3 regions of the Microbispora rosea genome follow, and region 1 is predicted to be linked to each of the others. Evidence: riboswitches for the same ligand, from Rfam matches in the RefSeq annotation. Region 1 holds a riboswitch; each other region holds the start of a gene.
What was found. A riboswitch is a leader RNA that binds a small molecule or an ion and turns the genes downstream of it on or off. The one in region 1 is predicted to bind cyclic di-AMP.
Positions count from the first base shown of each region.

Region 2: linked by a shared signal. The riboswitch ahead of ACIBK1_RS15855 (glycoside hydrolase family 25 protein) and the one ahead of ACIBK1_RS00835 (C40 family peptidase) in region 1 are both predicted to bind cyclic di-AMP.
Region 3: linked by a shared signal. The riboswitch ahead of ACIBK1_RS07970 (CHAP domain-containing protein) and the one ahead of ACIBK1_RS00835 (C40 family peptidase) in region 1 are both predicted to bind cyclic di-AMP.

Region 1 covers NZ_JBITJO010000001.1:179,666-186,878, forward strand. Annotated here, with positions in the region: gene ACIBK1_RS00825 (RDD family protein) at 1-521, opposite strand, end outside; gene ACIBK1_RS00830 (amino-acid N-acetyltransferase) at 668-1,219, opposite strand; cyclic di-AMP (ydaO/yuaA leader) riboswitch at 1,612-1,764, shown strand; gene ACIBK1_RS00835 (C40 family peptidase) at 1,831-2,874, shown strand; gene ACIBK1_RS00840 (helix-turn-helix domain-containing protein) at 2,925-3,173, opposite strand; gene ACIBK1_RS00845 (NADP-dependent oxidoreductase) at 3,497-4,420, shown strand; gene lysS (lysine--tRNA ligase) at 4,502-6,187, opposite strand; gene ACIBK1_RS00855 (type III pantothenate kinase) at 6,247-7,029, opposite strand; gene ACIBK1_RS00860 (L-aspartate oxidase) at 7,037-7,213, opposite strand, start outside.
Region 2 covers NZ_JBITJO010000003.1:785,600-792,812, reverse strand. Annotated here, with positions in the region: gene secD (protein translocase subunit SecD) at 1-1,586, shown strand, start outside; gene ACIBK1_RS15855 (glycoside hydrolase family 25 protein) at 1,648-2,370, opposite strand; cyclic di-AMP (ydaO/yuaA leader) riboswitch at 2,383-2,527, opposite strand; gene ACIBK1_RS15850 (flavin reductase family protein) at 3,046-3,618, shown strand; gene ACIBK1_RS15845 (DUF222 domain-containing protein) at 4,110-6,641, shown strand; gene ACIBK1_RS15840 (IclR family transcriptional regulator) at 6,665-7,213, opposite strand, start outside.
Region 3 covers NZ_JBITJO010000002.1:102,076-109,288, forward strand. Annotated here, with positions in the region: gene ACIBK1_RS07960 (hypothetical protein) at 1-104, shown strand, start outside; gene ACIBK1_RS07965 (DUF305 domain-containing protein) at 306-917, shown strand; gene ACIBK1_RS07970 (CHAP domain-containing protein) at 924-1,697, opposite strand; cyclic di-AMP (ydaO/yuaA leader) riboswitch at 1,872-2,014, opposite strand; gene ACIBK1_RS07975 (dienelactone hydrolase family protein) at 2,374-3,117, shown strand; gene ACIBK1_RS07980 (DUF6295 family protein) at 3,129-3,410, shown strand; gene ACIBK1_RS07985 (GNAT family N-acetyltransferase) at 3,514-4,263, opposite strand; gene ACIBK1_RS07990 (MXAN_6230/SCO0854 family RING domain-containing protein) at 4,516-7,149, opposite strand.

The DNA.
Region 1 (7,213 bases):
CCGTAGCCCTGCTGGGGGTTCTGCTGGGGGTTCTGCTGGCCGTACTGCTGCTGGGCCTGCTGAGCGCCATAGCCCTGCTGCGGGCCGGTCTGGCCATACCCCTGCTGGGCGTAACCCTGCTGCGGGCCGGTCTGGCCGTAGCCCTGCTGCCCGTAGCCCTGCTGGCCGTACTGCTGCTGCTGGGCCTGCTGAGCTCCGTAGCCCTGCTGCTGGGCGGCCTCCTGGCCGTAGCCCTGCTGCTGCGGGGTCTGCTGCGGGCCGGTCTGCCCGTAGCCCTGCTGGCCGTACTGCTGCGGCTGGCCCTGCTGGGCGCCATAGCCCTGCTGCTGGCCGTAGCCGCCCTGGGCGGGGTCGTAGCCGGGCGGCTGCTGCGGGCCCGTGTGCTGCCCGCGATAGCTGACCACCGTGACGTCGGGGTCGTATTCCTGGGATTGTCTGTCCGTGTTGTACCCGGGGTTCGATGGCGGCGGTGGCGTTCCGTCCGACTCGTCCTGGGGGTACGGCGGCTGTCCGGTGCTCACCGTGTCACCTCGTTTCGAAGACGCATGCGCCGCACGTAGTAGCACACGCTGATATTGCCAAAAGTAGCGACAGGTGTATCAACAGTCACCTTTGCAGCAGTCGACAAGCAGCGTCAAGATCGACGATCAATGCTCATCAATGGTGATCAATGGCGGTCGAGGTGCAGCAACATCCGGGTGTTCCCCAGCGTGTTCGGCTTGACGTGCTCCAGCTCGAGAAACTCGGCGACGCCCTCGTCGTACGACGCGAGCAGTTCCGCGTAGACCTCCTGGGAGACCGGAGTGCCCTGGAGGGGCCGGAAGCCGTGCCTGGCGAAGAACTCCACCGCGAACGTGAGGCAGAAGACCCTCCGCACGCCGAGGTCCCTTGCGGTCTCGATGAGCGCGGCGACGATCCGATGGCCGACGCCGCCGCCGCGTGACGCGGGGTCCACCGCGACGGTCCTGATCTCGGCCAGGTCCTCCCACAGCACGTGCAGCGCGCCGCAGCCGACGATCTGCCCGTCCGCCTCGGCCACCCAGAACTCCTGGACGTCCTCGTACAGCGTGACCGTGCTCTTCTTGAGCAGGCGGGGCCCGACACCCGAGTACGCGTCGACGAGGCGCCTGATCGCCCGGACGTCCGGTGTCCTGGCCCGGCGCACCGTCACGGCCGTGGCACCCGACTCACTGGGCGTCTGCGCGGCGACCTGCTCCATGACCGGTCAGCCTAGCCGGAGCGCGGCCGATCCCCTGCGGTAGGCCACCGGGCGTGCCCCGGGATAACGGTCATTCCCAAACGCCCCACCCGACATCAGAAATGACTCTGCGTAGCCATTCGGATGCGGACGGATGTGCGGTCGCGCTCCGAGGGGGTTGTCCAGGTTCGTCCCAGTTTTTTCAGCAGCCCGAGCAGCACACCCGAACACTCGGATCGCTCTAAACCCAGGTGAACACGGACGTATCACTACCGAACCCGTGACCCGACCGTGATCGTTTGGTTGTCAAACGTAGACGGGTTTCGGAGTTCTGGTTGAGCAAGAACTCGCTGTGCACTATCGTCCAGCGACGATGCCGGTCATCGTGAGCGCTCACGGAGACCGGGCGCCGAATCTTCGAAGCACCGAGTGCGAAGGGGAACCGGGGACCCAACTGCAGGATCAGGATCGGTTCGGTCTCAGATCGTCAAGGGGTGAATCCGCCAGGTAGGGCTACTCCGGCCCGAACCCGTCAGCTAACCCGGTAGGCGCTCAGCACTGCCCCGCCGTACGGCTCCGTCTCGACGACGGGCCCGCCGCGGGGCACACGTGGGAGAGGAGCTCGGTTGCGCATGCGTGGAGAGCGGCCGGCGGGCAGGCACGCCCGCGGCCGACGGTCCGGACCCGGCACGGCCGGTCCGGGTCCCATCCGCCGTCTGGCGTTCGTCGGCGTCGCGATCACCGCGATCACGTTCGGCGCCCCGGTGGTCCGCGCCACCGCCGACCCGAAGCCGAGCCTCAAGGAGCTCACGGCGCAGGTCGAGAGCCTCTACACCGAGATCGAGACGCTCAGCGAGCAGTACAACGGCGAGCGGGTGCGCTTGAAGGCGGCCGAGCGGTCCGCCGACCTCGCCAAGAAGAACCTCGCCAAGAGCGAGGCCGAGCTCGAGGTCCGCCGGCAGAAGGCGAGCGCCCTCGCGCAGCACTCCTACATGACCAACGGGCTCGGCAACGCGCTCGTGCTCATCGACAGCGACGCCGACCCCCGCCGCTACCTGGACCAGGCCTCCACGACGTACGCGCTGGAGCTGCAGCAGAGCCAGGAGGTCGCCGAGGTCACCAAGGCCATGGACGCCGCCGCACGGGCCAGGGAGAGTGCCTCCGCCCGGCAGGCCGAGGTCAAGAAGCTCCTCAGCGGCCTCGACTCGCGGCGCGACAAGATCACGAAGCTGATCAAGAAGACCGAGAGCAACCTCTACCGGCAGGTCTCCCAGACGATCGGCCGCGAGACGCGCGCGAGGACGGCGTTCCCCATCATCGGTGACGGCAAGGCCGCCCAGGCGGCGCGGTGGGCCCTCGGGCAGCAGCTCAAGCCGTACGTGTGGGGCGCCGAGGGGCCCGGCTCCTTCGACTGCTCCGGCCTGGTCATGGCGGCCTACCAGTCCGTCGGCATCAGCCTGCCCCACTACACCGGCGACCAGTGGACGGCGGGCACCCACATCCCCCGTGACCAGCTCCGCCCCGGCGACCTGGTGTTCTTCTACTCCGACCTGCACCACGTGGGCATCTACATCGGCAACGGCTACATGATCCACGCGCCGCGCACCGGAGACGTCGTCCACATCGCGAAGATCGACGGACGGCCGTTCGCGGGAGCGGTGCGCGTCGCCGACTGAGCCCCTCCTCCACGGAGGGGCGTCGGTCCCTTTCTATGAAACGAACACGGTCAGATGAGGCGGCGGCGTGCCGCCCAGGCGACCGCCTCGATCGCGGTCGCCACGCCGATGCGGTCACAGATGCACCGCAGCCGGCGCCGCACGGTTCGGCCGCTGACGTCGAGACTGCGGCCCACCCGGTCTGCGGTCACACCCTTGGCCAGCTCCGCGAGGAGAAGCAGATCCTCTTCGGTGAGACCGGCACGCTCAAGGTCCGAGGCGAGATTCTCACCTCGGTAGACGACCTCGGGAACACCCATCGTCCGCCCTCCCCCACGACGATGATTCGTCGGCCCACCCTTCAGGGAAGGTAAACGCCTCGCGTGAAGGTCGTCAAGGTTGGGGAGTGTCTGACAGGGGCCGCCGGACGCTCCTAGGGGCCGGAGCGGCGGTCGTACGCCTGCCTGGCCGCCTCGACGTCGTCCATGTGGATCTCGGCCCAGCGCTTGATCGCTTCGAGCAGCGGCTTCCGAGTGGCCACCCCTCTTCCCTTCTCCTCCCCTACGCACTTCCAGGTGCCTTCTTACTGAAAGAGAGCGGATCTTCCTACGCTCCTTGCCACAGCGGAAGGAGAAAGAGGCTCATGAGAGCACTGGTAGCACAGGACGGAGCCGTACGGATCGTCGATGCGGCAGAGCCGGAGCCCGGGCCGGGGCAGGTGCGGATCAGGGTCGAGGCGGCGGCCGTGAACCCCGTCGACCTGGCCACGGCCGCGGGCGTCCTCGCCGACAACCGGCTCATGCCGCACCACGAGACGTACGCGCTCGGCTGGGACGTGGCGGGCGTGGTCGACCGGGCCGGGCCGGGCGTGACGGGCGTACGTCCGGGCGAGCGGGTCATCGGGCTGTCGGACCGGCTGACGGACCCGCTCAAGGCCCAGGCGGACCTGGTGGTGCTGGACAAGACGGCGGTGGCTCCCGCGCCCGCGGGAGTGGCCGCGCCCGAGGCGTCCACGTTGCCGCTGAACGCGCTCACCGCCCTTCAGGCGCTCGATCTCGCCGGGCTCGCCGAGGGCGAGACCCTGCTCGTCACGGGAGCGGCCGGCGGCGTCGGCGGCTATCTCGTGGAGCTGGCCGTGGCGCGGGGGCTCAGGGTCGCGGCGGTCGCCGCGCCCGGCGACGAGGCGCTGGTGCGGGGCTTCGGCGCGGAGTGGTTCGTCCCCAGGGACGCCGACCTGGCGGCGGCCGTCAGGGCCGTCGTTCCCGGCGGCGTGCACGGCCTGGTGGACGCGGCGGTCGTCGGACTGCCCGCGCTGGACGCCGTGCGCAACGGGGGCGCGTTCGTCGCCGTCACCGCCGGACAGGCCCCCGTCCCGCTGCGCGGCATCCGGGTCTCGACGGTGTTCATCCGCGCGGACGCGGCCCAGCTGCGGGAGGTCGCGAAGCTGGCCGAGGCGGGGCGGCTGAGCCTGCGGGTCGCCGGCACCTACCCGCTGGACCGGGCGGCCGAGGCGTACGAACGCCTGCGGAAGGGCGGCCTGCGCGGCCGGCTGGTCCTGCTGCCCTGAATCTCCCGGTTTACCTGGGCAGGCACGCCGCGGGCCGGACGGCCATGCCGTCCGGCCCGCGTACAGAAGATCACACAGCGATCAGGCGCGACCGAGCAGCTCGCGCACCCGGTCGCGGCCCACGGCCAGCAGCAGCGTGGGCAGCCGCGGGCCGGTGTCGCGGCCGACGAGCAGCCGGTAGAGCAGGGCGAAGAAGGCCCGCTGGGCCGCCTTCAGCTCGGGCGTGGCCGCCTTTGCGTCCATGTCGAGCCCGGCCTGCATCTTCGGCACGCCGTACACGAGCGTGGTCAGCCCGTCGAGCGACCAGTGCGCGTCGAGTCCCTCCGCCAGCAGGCGCAGCGACTCGCGGTCCTGCTCGCCGAGCGTGTCGAGCAGTTCCTTGTCGGGCGTCTCGCGCACCTGCGTGCGCTCCTCCGCCGGCACGTAGGTGTTCACCCAGTGCTGGGCGCGGTCGAGCCGCGGCCGCAGCTCGTCCAGCCCGGCGATCTCCGGGTCGAACGCGCGCAGGATGCGCAGCGTCTGCTCGTCGTGCCCGGTGGTGATGTCCACGACCGAGGCGAGCGTCCGGTAGGGCAGTCGCCGCGGCGTCTCCGGCAGGACCCGGGCGGCCGTGCTCGACGCCCGGCGGTAGGCGGCCTGGTCGGCCGGCAGCGCCGTGCCGTCCTGCACCTTCTTCGTCAGCGTGTCCCACTCGTCGTACATCCGCTGGATCTCCTGGTCGAAGGAGACCTTGAACGACTGGTTGGGACGGCGGCGGGCGTACAGCCAGCGCAGCAGCGCGGGCTCCATGATCGACAGAGCGTCGGCCGGGGTCGGCACGCCGCCCTTGGAGCTGCTCATCTTGGCCATGCCGCTGATGCCGACGAAGGCGTACATCGGCCCGATCGGCTGCGAGGCGCCGAAGACCTCGCGGACGATCTGACCGCCGACGACGAACGACGAGCCCGGCGAGCTGTGGTCCACCCCCGACGGTTCGAAGACCACGCCCTCGTAGGCCCAGCGCATCGGCCAGTCGACCTTCCACACCAGCTTGCCGCGGGTGTGCTCGGACAGCAGGACCGTCTCGCCGTGGCCGCAGACGCAGGTGTACGACAGCGCCGTGGTCTCGTCGTCGTACGACGTGACCGTGGTCAGGTCACGGTCGCAGACCGAGCAGTAGGGCTTGTAGGGGTAGTAGCCCCCCACTCCGGAGCCGTCGTCCTCGCTCGCGGCCCCCGAGCCTTCGAGGGCGGCGGCCTCGTCGGCGTCCGCGACCTGCTTGGTCTTGGCCTTCTTGGTGCGGTACTGGTCGAGGATCGCGTCGATCCGCCGCCGCTCGCGCATGGCGAGCAGCACCTGCTCCCGGTATGCCCCGGAGGTGTACATCTCCGTCTGGCTGATGCCGTGGAACTCCACGCCCAGCTCCGCCAGCGCGGCGATCATCGGCGCCTTGAAGTGCTCGGCCCAGTTGGGGTATTCGCTGCCGGGCGGGGCCGGGACGGCGGTCAGCGGCTTGCCGATGTGCTCGTTCCAGGCGGGGTCGATACCCACCGGGACCTTGCGGAAGCGGTCGAAGTCGTCCCACGAGATGATGTGCACGCACTCGTAGCCGCGCCGCCTGATCTCGTCGGCCACCAGGTGCGGGGTCATGACCTCGCGCAGGTTTCCAAGGTGGATCGGTCCGGACGGGCTGAGGCCGGACGCGCAGACGACGGGTTTGCCCGGTGCGCGCCGTTCGGCCTCGGCGATGACCTCATCGGCGAAACGCGCCACCCAGTCGGCGTCCATCACGTCAGTCCTCTCTGAACGGGATCCTGCCTTCTATGGTCCCGTACGCGAGGGAGTCGTCAGGACGTGTTCCTGGCGTAGACCAGCCGAAGGCCGATCAGCGTGAGCCATGGCTCGTGTACGTCGATCGTACGGGCCTCGCCGATCACGAGCGGCGCACCGGTGCCCGTGGCGACCACGGTGACGTCGTCGGGGTCGGAGGCCAGCTCGGCCGTCATACGGTCCACGATGCCGTCGACCAGGCCCGCGAAGCCGTAGATGATGCCCGACTGGAGCGCCTCGACGGTGTTCTTGGCGATGACCGACCGCGGCCGCACCAGCTCCACCTTGTGGAGCTGGGCCCCGGCCGTGGCCAGCGCGTCCACCGAGATCTCCAGGCCGGGCGCGGTCACCGCCCCGACGTACTCGCCCCGGGCCGAGACCGCGTCGAACGAGGTGGCCGTGCCGAAGTCGACGATCACACACGGCCCGCCGTAGAGGGTGGTGGCGGCGAGCGCGTTCACGATGCGGTCGCTGCCGACCTCCTTGGGGTTGTCCATCCGGACCGGGACGCCGGTGCGGACGCCCGGCTCGACGACCACCGCCGTGACGTCGCCGTAGTAGCGCCGGGACATCTCCCGCATCTCGTTGAGCACCGACGGCACCGTGGAGCAGATCGCGATGCCGCTGATGTCGGCGTCCTTGAGAAGCGGCGACTGCCCGAGGAGACCCTGGAGCACCACCGCGATCTCGTCCGCCGTACGGCGGGGGTCGGTGGCGATCCTCCAGTGCTCGATCACCTCTTCACCCTCGAACAGGCCCAGCACCGTGTGGGTGTTGCTGACGTCGATGGTGAGCAGCATTCCCTGATTATGCCTCACGAAGATCTAGAGCAAGGTCGAGTGCCGGGGCCGAGTGCGTGAGCGCGCCGACGGACAGGTAGTCGACCCCGGTCTCGGCGACCGCGCGGGCCACGTCGAGGGTCAGCCCGCCGCTCGACTCCAGCCGTGCCCGGCCGGCCACCAGCCGTACGGCCTCGGCGAGCTG
Region 2 (7,213 bases), on a different contig from region 1:
CGCAGATCACCGGGTCGTTCACCGCCCAGGAGGCGCAGAACCTCGCGGTGCTGGTCAAGGGCGGCTCGCTCCCGGTGCCGCTGGAGCTGGTCGAGCAGCGCACGGTCGGCCCGACCCTCGGCGCCGACGCCATCGCCGCGAGCGCCAAGGCCGGCGTCGTCGGGGTGATCCTGACCGCGGTGTTCATCGGCGTCGTCTACCGGCTGGTGGGCGTGCTGGCCGCGGTCGCGCTCGCCTGCTACGGCCTGATCTCGTACGCCGGGCTCGTGGCCATGGGTGCCACGCTCACACTGCCCGGCCTGGCCGGGTTCGTCCTGGCCATCGGCATGGCCGTGGACGCCAACGTGCTGGTCTTCGAACGGGCCAGGGAGGAGTACGGCGAGGCGCCCCGCCGGGGTCTCAAGGCGGCTCTCGAACGCGGCTTCAAGAACGCCTGGAGCGCGATCGCCGACTCCAACATCACCACCCTGCTCGCCGCCGGGCTGCTGTTCTGGCTGGCCTCGGGGCCGGTGAAGGGCTTCGGCGTGACGCTGGCCATCGGCGTGCTGGCCTCGCTGGTGTCGGCGATGCTGATCACCCGGGTGCTCGCCGCCGCCCTGATCGCGAGGATCGGCCCGCGGGCGTCCGGCATCGGCTCGATCGGCCGGGTCAGGACCTGGCTGACCCGGCGCGGGCCGGACCTGATGCGCGGCAGGCGGCTGTGGCTCGCCGTCGCGGCCGGGCTGCTCGTGCTCGCGGGGGCGGGGCTGGTCACCCGCGGCCTGAACTACGGCGTCGAGTTCACCGGAGGCCGGATCGTGGAGTTCGGCACGAGCCGGCCGGTCGACGTCGCGGCGGCGAGGCAGGCGGTGGCGGACGCCGGGTTCCCCTCCGCCGTCGTCCAGAGGTCGGACGACGCGATCTCGGTGCGCACCGGGCAGATCAGCGCCGACGACGTGGTGCGCGTGGAGCAGGCGCTTGACCGGAGCGTGGGTGAGGTCACCAAGCACCGCGACGAGCTCATCGGTCCGAGCCTGGGTGAGGAGCTGCGCCGCAACGCGCTCATCGCGCTCGCCGTCGCGCTCGCCGCGCAGCTCGTCTACCTGGCGTTCCGGTTCCGGTGGACGTTCGGCACGGCGGCCGTGGCGGCCCTGTTCGTGGACGCGGCCGTCGTCGTCGGCACGTTCGCCTGGCTGGGCAAGCCGATCGACGGGGTGTTCCTGGCCGCGATGCTCACGATCATCGGTTACTCGGTCAACGACAAGGTCGTGCTGTTCGACCGGGTGCGCGAGCTGTGGCCGCTGCGGCGCCGGGAGCCGTTCGGCCGGGTGGTGAACGCCGCGATCCTGCAGACCGTGCCGCGCACGGTGAACACCGGGCTCGGGGCGCTGTTCATCCTGGCGGCTTTGGCGGTGTTCGGCGGCGACTCGCTGCGTGACTTCGCCGTCGCCCTGCTGATCGGCATCGTCGTGGGGACGCTGTCGTCGTCGTTCGTGGCCGGGCCGGTGGCGATCGCGCTGGAGCGGCGGTCCGGCCAGCCGCCGCCGGCTCCCGCCGCGCCGCGTGCGAGGCCCGCGCGGCGTGACGGCTCCGGCGCGGTGGTCTGACCGAGCCGGTCGACCGGCCTCGGCCCCGGGGCGGGGACGCCCCGCCCCGGGGCCCGTTCGGCTACGGCCGGCCGAGCGCGCGCAGCTGGGCGGGCGTCAGCGCGGAGACGTTCTGGTCGATGGGCGTGTCGGTGTACTGGTGGATCGCCCAGGACTTCCAGTCGGCGGGCGGCGTGATGTCGCCCGGCGCCTTGCTGTAGTGGGCCACCCACAGGGGGTACTGGCCGAGGCCGCGGCCGTACTTGTTCGCGAAGTTCCAGCCGCTGTAGAACATCGGCCTGGTGCCGGTCTTGGCCGTCACGTACTCCAGCCAGGTCTTGGCCCACCTGTTGACCTGCTCGACGGACTCGCCGTCGGCGGTCTCCAGGTCGAGGACCAGGATGTCGCCGGGCTTGTGCGGCTGCGAGTTCACCACACTGAGGAAGTGGTCGGCCTCGGCGATGGGGTCGTTGGAGGGATGGCCGTAGTGGTAGACGCCGCGGACGATGCCCTTCTTGGCCAGCTCCTGCCAGTGCCGGGGGAAGGACGAGTCGACCCAGTCGGTCCCCTCGGTGGCCTTGATGAACCCGAACTGCGCGCGGCTGTTCATCCAGTCGTGGTCGGCCTCGTAGCCGGAGACGTCCTGGCCGTACGTGTGCGGGTTCGCGTACGCCGGGGCGGGCAGGGCGACGGCCGCCGTGACGGTGGCCGTGGCGGCCGAGACCGCGAGGGTCGCCGCAGCGAGGGCGGAGCGCAGGCGCCGGCGGGAGGGCCGGCCCCCGAGGGAGAGCCGATGGATGGACATGGCGGGGTTGACTCCTTGCTTCCATTCCGCCTACCGGGTTAGCTGACGGGTTCGGGCAGGAAGTGCCCTACGGGCGCATCTGGGGGCCTGCGCGCCGATTCACCCCGAGAGAGTGGGTCCCCGGCTCCACATGACGCGGATTCGGCGGCCGCGCGACCACCGCGCGGTCCGGGCAACGACACGGCAAGGGATACGACGGAGAATGTCGGCCGGTACCCATGCCGTGCGACCTAAAGGTACACACAGCACCAGAATGGTGTAAACAGGACAAAACCCGTCTTTACCTGCAGCGGGACGGCGACGCCCGGCCCGTGTCGATCAGCTCGATGCCGGGCACGACGTACTCGGTCGCGGCTCGTCCCGCGACAGCACCATGTCGTCGAGCAGGTGGCCGTAGTCGAGCTCGTGCACGCCCATCACCCGCCGCATCACCGGGGAGGACAGCCCCGCTCGACGTCCGCGCTCGTCCGCAATTCGGTGTCGCTAACTGGACAGATATCGCGAACAGGACGATCATCCCGATGAGTGAGGCCGGGGCGGGCCGGCAGGTGACCCGCTCGGACCGTAACCCCGCCCGTACGCGGCTTCCGTTGACCGGGATCCCCGTGCGATCCGCCCGTAAGGGGGTTTGTAAGTTCGTCACCTGAGGCACCGACACGTACGCGAGGTGAGTCCATGACCGCTGCACCCGCCGACCCCGAGTTCACCGAGGTGGCGCCGCCGACGCCGGCCGAGTTCCGGCGCGCGCTGGGCATGTTCGCGACCGGCGTTAGCGTGGTCACGGGCCTCGACGACGGGGAACCGGTGGGCTTCGCCTGCCAGTCGTTCGCCTCGGTGTCCCTCGAACCGCCGCTGATCCTGTTCTGTGCCGACCACAAGGGCCGCGCCTGGCCGCGGATCAAAAAGTCGGGCCGCTTCTGCGTGAACGTCCTCGGCGAGGATCAGATCGACATCTGCGGCCGATTCGGCTCCAGCAGAGGCGACAAGTTCGCTGGACTCGACTGGGACCTGTCGCGATGGGGCACTCCGGCGTTGCGGAAGGTGCTGCTGCGAGTCCACGGCGACGTGCGCGACGTGCACGTCGCCGGTGACCACGACGTGATCATCGGCCACGTGCGCGAGCTCGAACCCGTCGTCACCGAGCAGCGCCCGATGCTGTTCTTCCGCGGCCGGTTCGGAGTGGAGCAGGACGACCAGGCCGCCGCCCTCGGTCCCAATCTGTGGGGCTGGGGCGACCACTGGGGGTGAGCACCGACCTCCCCCTGCCGCGGCCCCTTCCGGTGATCCGGCCGTCCGAGTGCGCGGGGCGACCCGGCGAATTCGCAGCCTTCTGGTCGACGCCCTAACCACCGGGGTTGATTTCGAGGAGGCACAGTCCTTCTCGCCGCAGGACACGATTCCCGAGCTCACCGTCGCCGTACAGGGCGATCGACGGCGCGCCCCGGCACCATCCGGACATCGACAACGATGACGTCAAAGCCGCGACCGCACGGCTGACCCCTCTCTGCGCCACCTATAAGTGGAGTTGCTGCTGGCAGGATTGCCCCTTCCTGCGCGTACCCGGCGCGTCGTTGCCGTCGCGACCGCCCCGGATGCATGCACCAGCACCGCCAGAACCGGGCCCTGACCTGCCTATCTCCTCCCACCTGTAACTCCAGCTAATCGCTTCGTCGCGTTGCTCGACGACCTGGAGCAATGAGAGAATTCATACAGACTTTCGAATTTCCCGAGGAGGTGTGATGGATCTGTTCGACTCTCATCCTGACCGCCTTCGTCGTTCGAATAGTTCCGACGACTGGTGGGACCGGTTGACCGCCGACTCGCCGTTGTGGTCTGCCGATGGCTCATCCGCCCGCGAGTACTTCCCGATCGCCGACCTCCAGCCGCCGCAGCACACGAGCGCGCACACGAGCGACGGCACGCCCGGCACCGGGAGCCCAGGCAGCCTGGGTGCCGATGGCCTTGGTGTCGATGGTGGTGGCGGCGCGGGTGCCGCCGATGCGGGTGGTCGTCCGCGCGCTCGGTCGTCGTGGGTGCTGGTGGGGTCTGTTCGTGAGTCGGCGCAGGCGTTGGCGTTGGCGCCGCTTCCGGAGGATGCGGATGTCTGCCTGGCTGAGGCGGAGGATTTGCTGTTCGCGCGGGATCGGATCACCTGCGCAATTGCCGATCGGGTGGGCCGGGTCCATCGGGCGGGGCAGGTCAAGCAGCATGGGCATGCCTCCACCCGCAGCTGGCTGCGCACCGCCGCCGGGATGAGCGTCGGCGGAGCCAGCCGCCTGCTGACGTTGGCGGTGGAGCTGGCGCGTCTGCCCCGGGTGCGGGAGAAGTTCGCCGCCGGCCAGTTGGCGGCAGGGGTGGTGGAAGCGATCTGCACCGCCACCGCGAACCTGTCCGACGAGCACGCCGGTCTGGCCGAGCCGATCCTGCTGGAGCTCGCAACCAAAGCAGGCGCGGCGGAGGTGGCCAAGGCCGGGCGTTACCTGCGTGCCGTGCTGGACCCTGATGGGGAGGACCGCGACGAGCGGGCCGACTACGGGCGGCGGTTCCTGCGGGTGCGCCCCGGGCGGGGCGGCGGCCTGGAAGGGGAGTTCTCCCTCCCCCGCGAAGCGGCAGCCCGGCTACGCGCCCTGCTCGACGCCTACGCCAAACCCCGCGCGGAAGGCGATGACCGGCCACTGAGCGTGCGCCAGGCCGATGCCTTCATCGCCCTGCTGGAACAGAAGATCGCCACCGAACTCCTGGTCCTCGTCAACGCCGAATCCCTCCCCACCGACCCCACCACCGACCCCCACCCTGCCGACTCCGACCCCGCCGCCGACGACGCCAGCGGCTCTGCCCCCAGCGAGGCCGCCACCACCGACCCCGCCGCCACCACCGACCACCCCGCGGACCCTGACCATGCCGAAAGCACTGACGACACCAACGAGGCCGACGACGCCGTCCCCGGCGCGACGGGGGACCCCGGTAACGCGGGCGGTGCCGACGGAGCGACGGACTCCGGTGCGGGGAGCGACGCCGGAGCCGATGGAGCCGCACACGCCGATGCCGGAAACGCCGACCGCGCCACCACCGGTCCCCGCGATAAGGAGTCCCGCCACCCAGGCCCCGACGAGCACGGGGCAGGTGAGCACGGAACCTACGAGCGCGGGACCGATAGGCGCGCACCCCGTGAGCGCGGGACTTGTGAGTGCGGCACTGGTGAGCAGCGGGCCGGTGAGCGCGAGCCGCACGACACCGCGAGCGCCACCTCTACCGAGGGCGACGACATCCCGCCGGTAGAGGGCGATGACTGCGACCGTGCCGCGGCACAGACCGGGGCAACGCACGCCAGGCGGCACGGGTCAGCATTGCCTGCTGACGGTGGCGGGCCTGCGCACGCAGCGCCTTCGAACACAACACCCTCGAACACAGCACTTTCCGGCACAGCGTCCTCGCACGCAGCACCTTCCGGCACAGCGCCTGCCCAGGCAGCGCAGCCCGATCCTCCTCCCGAGGACGCCTTCGCACGTCGCACCCACGCCGGGCATCAGCCTGCGGGGGACTGCCGGGATGCGCAGACCACGCCTGAGGACCACAGCGACGTGCGCTGCGGCCAGTACCGCCACGACCAGGGCCGCGAGGAGCAGGGCTGCGAGGAGCAAGGCCGGGCTCGGCAAGACGCGGCGGACGGCCAGGGCGCGTGCCGGTGCGGCGGCGCGGCGAGGTGCGCGTTTGCGACGCAGGCACCGGGGACGGGGCAGGGAGCGTCACCTGGGCCGCCGCCCGGGACGCCGGGGGCACTGTTAGGGACGCCGCCGGGGGCACTGTTCAGGACGCCGCCGGGGGCACTGTTCGAGACGGCGCCCGGGACGTTGCTGGGGACGGTGCCGGGGTTGTTGCTGGCGACCGGGCAGATGCTGCCCGTCACCAGCGTGCACCGCCTCGCCCGCACCTCGACTCTCGTGCGGCTGGTCATGGACGCCGAAGGACAAGTGCTCGACATGGGCCGCAAGGTCCGCCTGGCCACCCCCGCCCAACGACGAGCCATCTTCGCCCGGTATGCCACCTGCTGGATCGACGGCTGCCCGCTCCCCGCCACGATGTGCCAGATCGATCATGCCGACAACTGGAGCACCGGCGGACTCACCGACCTGAAACTCCTCGGCCCGGCCTGTCAGTTCCACAACCGCGACCGCTACCAGCACCCTCAGCGCTACACCCGCCGCCAAACCGGCACCGACCGCTGGACCTTCACCTACGAGCGGCCCCGGCCCGGGCGGCTGCGGATCTGATCGTGTTCAGGTCGAACGTGCCCTCAGAGCCAATCGCCGTTCTGGCCGACGGCCAGCAGGGGGTTCATGGTTCCCGGGGACCAGGTGCGGTCCGGCACGCGGTGGACGGCCCGGGATCTGCGCTGGGAATCCAGGTCGGGGAAGAGGGCGAGCGAGACCTGCCGCGCGGCGTCGACCACGAGCGGGGCCACCTTCTCCAGCGCCGTGCGGACGTCGCCCACCAGGGAGATGCCGGCCACCGGCCCTTCGTGGCCGCGAACGGCCGCGGCGACGCAGGAGATGTGGGGGAAGCACTCCCCCCGCTCGAAGGCGAGACCGCGGCGCCGCCGGATGCGGTTGAGCTCCTGGTGCAACGTGCCAATGTCGCCGATGGTCCGGCTGGTCAGACGGCTGATGTGCCCGTCGATGAGCGCCTCGACCTGCTCGGGCTCCATCCAGGCGAGGATCGCCTTGCCGAGCGCGGTGCAGTGGGCCGGAGCCCGGCCGCCGACACGGGACGGCACCGACAGGGCGAACCGGCCGCCGACCTTGTCGAGGTAGAACACCTCGGCGCCGTCGAGCACGGCGAGGTG
Region 3 (7,213 bases), on a different contig from region 1:
GGGCGACGGTGTCGGGCCGGGTGAGCTCGGGCAGCGCGGCGTTCACCATCCGCGGCTCGACCTACGGTGACAACTACCGGTTCCGGATCACGTTCAGCGGCTGACGGGAACGTTCCACGCAGCGGGGTACGACAGCCAGAGAACACGAATGCTGTTCGAGGACACGGTGCTGTTCGAGGACTGTGTTCGCCTTCACACGGTTCACGCGGCGACGGCGCACCGGGGGTGGCGCCGTCGTCGGCACCGCAGGCAGGGCGGCGGGAAGGCCGTTGGTCCGCCGCCCGGACGTACGGAGGTGCTGGCCGATGAAGGGACGCGTTCTGCCGGTGGCCCTGCTGACGGCCGATCTGCTGGTCGGCGCGGGCGGCCCGTACGGCTCGGCCGCCACAGCCGCCACGCCTTCCTCACCCGCCGCGCTCACCGCGCCCGGGGCCCCGACGCCGACGGCCGACCACAACGACCGGGACGTCATGTTCGCCCGGATGATGATCCCGCATCATCGTCAGGCGGTGGAGATGGGGAGGCTGGCCGCGGACCGCGCGGCGGACGCCCGGGTCGCGCGGCTCGCCCGGCGGATCGAGGCCGCGCAGGCTCCGGAGATCCGGACGATGAGCGGCTGGCTCACGGCCTGGGGTGAGCGGGTGCCCGGTGAGAGTCCGGCGCCGGCCCACCACGCCATGCCCGGGATGATGTCTCCCGAGGACATGCGGCGTCTCGAAGGGCTGTCCGGACGGGCCTTCGACCGGGCCTTCCTCACGATGATGATCCGCCACCACGAGGGAGCGGTCGCCATGGCGCGCGACGAGCTGCGCGGCGGAACCTACGAGCCGGCCCGGCGGATGGCGGAGTCCATCGTCTCCAGCCAGTCGGCCGAGATCAAGGAGATGAAGAGCATGTTGGACAGCCTGCCGGGTTGATCTGCCTCACCCGCGCTTGCGGTGCCGTCCGCCGGACGTCGCCGCCGCGGCCCTGACCCGGATCCCGGTCACGGCGGTGGAGACCACCGCGAACAGCAGGCCCGCCGGCAGAACGGCGTCGCCCGGCGACCACACGACGTCGAGGGCCTTCCCCTGCGTGGCCGCCATGTTCCTGGTGGCGGGCGCCCCGGCGCTCTGGACGCTCGCGTTCACTGCCGCCGCCGGCTGGATCGTCACCGGCGCCTTCTGCGCCACCTTGACCTTGCGCGGCAGGCCGTACCCGACGATCTTGCTCGTGTCGCGCACCTTGCGCTTCAGCCACACGCCGTCGACATTGCCCTCGATCGTGTGGACCTTGCGACCGACGACCTTCTCGACGATGCCGACGTGGTCGATGTCGCGGATCTTCTTGGACCCCGACCAGGCGAAGAACACCACCGCGCCCGGCTCGGGCCTGTCGCTCCAGGCGTGGTGCTTCTCGAACCACTTGGCGTGCCGCGTGGTCAGCGCGAACTCCCCGACGTGGGCCTGCACCCCGGCCCGGTCGGCCGCCCACGAGACGAACATGTCGCACCAGGGGGCGGCCTTGAAGTCGGGGTCCTTGGCGACGTTGTCGGCGTACCACTCGCCGAACTTCGTGTGTTTCCCGGCTCGCTCGCGGTAGCCCAGTTCGGGGCGTACGGCGTCGAGCAGCTGTCGAGCTATCGGATCGGTGGAAATCGGAGGCTCCTCATGGCGCGCTTCGAGACATGACGAACGGCCCGCGGGGCGTGACGGCATGACGGCATGACCGTCCGGGGACACGCCACGGCGGGGCGGAATCAGAAACGGGAGATGCGACAGCCCGTCACGGGCGCGCCATCACCCCGGAAGCCTGGAGACGTTCCAGGGCGGGCATGCGGTCCGGCGACGCGGCGCGGACCGGGTGGGCAGGTGGAGCCGACACTCCACACGCTCTCCTCTCCTTGGCCGCCTACCGGGTTAGCTGACGGGTTCGGGCCAGGAGTAGCCCTACCGGATGGTCCGGATTCACCCCAGGAAACGTGGGTCCCCGGTTCCCGGGATCGATGACTTCCGGGATTCGGCGGTCGCCGGTCGTCCTCGGGTTGAGGACCGCGCACCGGCGAGACACACGGGAAGTTTAGTAGATAACAAGTAAGACACGACGAAAAACCCGGCAAAGGGCATCATTCCGGCTGCCGCCCTTCCCTGCTTCCGCAGGTCCTCGCGGTCGCCGGCCGCCGGCGGTGAGATGCGCCACACAGCCGCCACACAGCCGCCATACAGCCGCCATACGGCATGAGCACGCGCCCGGCGGACGGGCCGGGACGACCCCGCCCACCGCCATCCGGCCCGGCGGTGGACGGGCGACTTGGTTAGCTCAGCTAACGACTAAGGTGGGCTCCTGCACCGCCATCTCACGGGCAGCGCTGTGGTCAGAGGAAAGGGAATCTCAATGACGGACGCGATGTGGGCCGGCACGGTCGCCGTGACCGGGCACGAAGGCGCCGAACTCGAGGCGTACGCGGCCCGGCCGCTCGACTCCGCTCCCCACGGCGGGGTCGTGGTGATCCACCACATGCCCGGCTACGACGCGGGCACCAAGGAGATCGTCCGCAGGTTCGCCGCGCACGGCTACGCAGCGATCTGCCCGAACCTGTACTCCAGGGAGGGCGCGGGCGTCAGCCCGGACGACCAGGCCGCCGCCGCCCGGGCCAAGGGCGGCGTCCCGGACGAGCAGCTCGTCGGCGACGTCGCCGGCGGCGCGGCCTACCTCAACGGCCTGGAGCACGCCAACGGCAAGATCGGCGTCATCGGCTACTGCTCCGGTGGGCGGCAGACGTTCCTGGCCGCCTGCTCGCTGCAGATCGACGCGGCCGTCGACTGCTACGGGGCCTTCGTGGTCAACTCGCCGCCCGCCGAATTCCCGCTGGCGGCCACGCCGCTGATCTCCCGCGCCGCCGACCTGTCCTGCCCGCTGCTCGGGCTCTTCGGCGCGGACGACCAGTTCCCCTCGCCGGAGGAGGTGGGGGTGCTCTCCACAGAGCTGGACAAGCTCGGCAAGGACCACGAGTTCCACGTCTTCCCCGACGCCGGTCACGGGTTCTTCTCCGTGGACCGGCCGGCCTACCGGCCCGCCGCGGCGGTGGAGGGCTGGAAGAAGGTCTTCGATTTCTTCGGCCGCCACCTCGCCGCCTGAGGAGAACAGCAATGTGCACCTATCTCACCGAGAAGATCCGCGTCGACGGCGCCGCCAAGGGGGCGTCGGGCTGGTTCACGGTCACCGACGGCATGGTCTACATCGACCATCCCTATCACGCGTGCCAGGAGCACACGGTGAACATCGACATCACCAACCCGGCGGAGGGCCCGTCGGCCCGGGTCGCGATCGAGCTCACCGAGGAGGCGGCGCTCGCCCTCGTGGAGGCCATCCACAAGGCCCTGGCCGCGGCGCCGCCCGGGCTCGCGGCGGCCGCCAGCCGATCCGCCTGATCCCGCCCTCCCGCCGATCGGCCTCCGCCTCGTCCTGCCCAGCCCGCCCGCCGGCCGCGCGACGCCCCCGAGAGGGTGAAGCACGGCCGACGGGCGGCCTGCGTCAGGCTTCGAGCGACATGTAGAGGCGGGTGCCGCCCGGCCGGAAGCCCACGCGTTCGTAGACCCGGCGCGATCCCTCACCGCCGTACTCCAGCCACACCGACCGCGCTCCCCTGGCGAGCATCGTCTCGGCGAGCGTGGCGGTGACCGCGCCGGCGATGCCCCGCCCGCGGAACTCGGGACAGGTGCCGACACCGGCGAGCTCCGACGTCTCCACGGCCGGAGCGGAGCACATGGCCGCCCCGGCGCAGCCGCCGCCGGGCGCCCGGACGAACCGGACCGCGCCGCCGCTCTCCTCCGTACGGCGCAGCCGGGCCGCGCCCTCCGGCGACGAGGCGAACTCGCCGCCGAACGCCTTGGACAGCGCGGCGTCGATCGCCGCGTAGTCCTCGTCCGTGGACGGCGTCTCCACCGGGAGAGCGGCCCGCGGCATCGTCAGCGTGGCCGGGACGCAGACGAGGTATTCGTGCACCGCTTCGACGGTGAGCCCGGCCTCGTGAAGAGCGGGCTGCACGTCGGGCGCGGCGCCCGGGGCGAACTCGAGACGGGGCTTGAGCCCGCGCTCGCCGAACGCTGCGATCAGCGCCGCGACGTCCCGCGCGCCCGGCCGGGCGCCGGGCAGGGGTGTCGCGTAATTGACGTACGGACTGGTGGTGCCGGGGTCCACGCCGAGGACGAAGCCCCCGATCTCGACGACGTCGGGACGGCGGCGCAGGTTGGCCACGGCGAAACTCTGGACATCGATGCCCACGGTGATATCGACCTCACGGATGACAAGGTGGAGCGGTTCGCCCGCCGCGGAGCGGAGGGTGAACGCGCAGGCGAGAACCATCCCGGACAGGGATGGAGAAGGTGCGCGAGTCGCACCGTCGCGTGGGGCCGCCGTGAGACGAGGGCAGTGAACCGGTGACGCGGGAGCGTTCCGGTCAGTGCCGGCGGCGGCCGCTGCGGGACGCCGAGAACATAGGCTTCGTTCCTTCTGTGTGCGTGTGCTGAAGCGCGCTCACTGTCCCACGCACGCCCCCGGGTGCACAAACCATTTGTCACCTGCGGGGTCACCGCGCCGCGGGGCGAGCATGCCGACGAGGTCGGCGGCGTCGAGAGAGCGGATCACGGCGGGGTCGAGGTGAGCAGGGTGCAGGGCGTAGACCTGCGCCCCCTCGCTCACCCGCACGTCGTCCCGCAGCACCACGGCGAGACCCGCCTCCGCCGCGCCGGCCTCCGGCCCGCAGGCCGCCGCCCGCCGTGCCCCGAGGCGGGACGCGAAGGCGGCGGCGTCCTCGCCGGGCCGACGCGCGTGCCGGCTCACGGCGCCGTCCCGGTGCCGTACGACGACCTCACGGGCGCGGGCGGCGGCGTGCCAGCAGGCGACCTCCCACAAAGTGACGCGCTCGCCGAAACCATAGGCGTCCTCGGCCGCCGCTCCCAGCCGGGCGAGCCGGCCCTCGTGTTCGTACACGTCGTGGATCCCGCCGAACGCGGACACGTTGAGGTCCACCCAGCGCATGGTGCGCGACCAGAGGTCGGCGACGAACGGGACGAGGATCTTGGCCGGGCCGGTCAGGTCGAAGCGCTGCCGTACGGCCAGCGGGTCGAACAGGCCGCCCGGATCGTCCATGAACCCGGCGAAACCGCGGACCAGGTCGTCGAATGGCACGTCGTTGTAACTGAACACGACGGGCACCACGTACCGGCCGCCGGTCGCGCGCAGCGCGGCCACGTCGAGGTCCACGAACTCCGACGCGCCCTGCGGCTCGGGCGCGGAGGTCAGGTCCCCGGAGTGGACGGCGGCGTTCGCGCCGAGCCGCAGATTCGTGTAGTCGCACAGCCCGACGAACTCCCACCGCGCGTCGAACACCGCCACCGACAGGTCCAGATCGACCCGGTGGCCCGCGGGCTCCGCCCAGTGCAGGAACAGCCGGATGCGCTCGCCGCGCGGCAGCGGCCGCACGCTCCCCCGTGGCAGCCGCATCAGTGAGGCCGAGGCGGACCGCTCGGCCTCCGGCGCGAGCAGGTCACTCAGCTCCTCGTCCAGCAGCGCGGTCTCGACGGGCGGCAGCGCGGCGGCCCGGCTCAGCATCTCGCCGGTCAGCACGGCGGTCAGGGCGGCCACGGTCTCAGGGGCGAGCTCCTCGCGGACGTCGGGCTCGGTCCAGATCCGCGCCGCTCCCCCGCGCGGCAGGAACATGCGGGTCCCGCCCGGTGGCGTGCGCAACTGGCCCAGGGTGGCGATCAGCACGGCCGGGGAGACGTGCGGCGCGGCGGCGCGCAGGGCCTCGGCGAGATCGGCCGCGGGCAGGCGGCGGGCGAGATCGGCGGTGCGCCGCAGCAGTTCGCCCGGCCGCCGTGCCAGCAGGCCGAGGGCCTCGCGGGGATCGGTCCGCAGCGCGGCCTCGAACCGCCCCGCGAACGTGCGGGCGCGCAGTCGTACGCCGTCGAACGACAGCAGGTCCCCGTGGGCCGCCGCGCGCTCCAGCAGGGCGTCCGCCATCGGCGTGCCCGTCCGCAGCGGAGTGCCGCGCAGCACGGCGAACGCCAGGGCCGCGTCCGGGTGACGCCGGTGGAACTCGTGCGGATGCAGCACCTCCGCCATGTGCCGCCACTGCGCGGCGTAGCGGTGCAGGTCCTCGATCAGGTTGGGCAGCGCCTGCCGGTCCAGCGCGGCGAGGAGCGCGCGGCGCACCGGCCGGGACAGGTTCGTGCGGCGCGGGAGGCGGGCGCGCAACCCGGGGTCGCCGCCCATGAGGGCGTGGAGCAGCCGCAGCACGTCGGTCGCCGTGTCGGCGTGCCGCGTGAGCAGGGCCAGGTCGCCGTGCCGTACGGCCGTGGCCAGGACGACGGCGCGGGTCTCGCGGGCCGGGATCCGCTCGGGCAGCCAGCCGGCCGACTCGGGCCAGAAGCGATCGACGATCTCGGCGACGATCTCCCTGTCCTCGGCGCGCGGCGCCGCCTGCCGGGACAGCAGCGGACCCAGCAGGTCGCGGGCCCGGGCGGCGGGGTCGGCGCACAGCCCGAGCAGGGTCAGCGTCTCCGGCACCCGGCCGTGCCACCCGACGGCCGGGGCGTAGACGTCGTCGGCCGGGCGCAGGAAGGGATCGCCGGGGTCGATCCGGCGATGGCAGATCGGGCAGGCGCTGTAGTCCGCGCCGTCCCAGCACGCGCGGCAGACGAGGTGCGCGCACGGGGACACCGGATGGACGGCGGCGGCCTCCCCGCACAGCACGCACGGCTGCTCCGGCCGCTGGAGCAGCACGGAGAACACCCTGCGGACGTACACCTCCACCGTGTCGGCGGGGACCGACTCCGGGAAGCGGCGGAACAGCGGCGTGTGCACGACAAGCCCGCCCAGCTGGGCCGACAGGGCGGAGACGAGCGCGCGGCCCGCCTGCCCGAGATCCCCCGCGTCCAGCTCGGCCAGCCGGGCGCGCAGCGGCGCGCTCAGCACGTGCCCCAGCTGGAGCAGGTCGGCCTCCAGCGCGACCACCCCGTCGGCCACGGCGGCGAGAGGCCGGCTCCGGCGGGAGGAACGGCCCCGGCCCGCACGGCCCGGGACGGGGGCGTCCCGCTCGGCGGCGGGAACGAGGAGGTCGGGGGTGACCAGCCGCTGCCGCAGCAGCAGCTCCGCCAGCCGGTCCACGGGCATCCTCCCTGGGTGAAGAGCGATCGGACAGGCACCGGGAAAGCGAGAAGGGGCGGAGAAC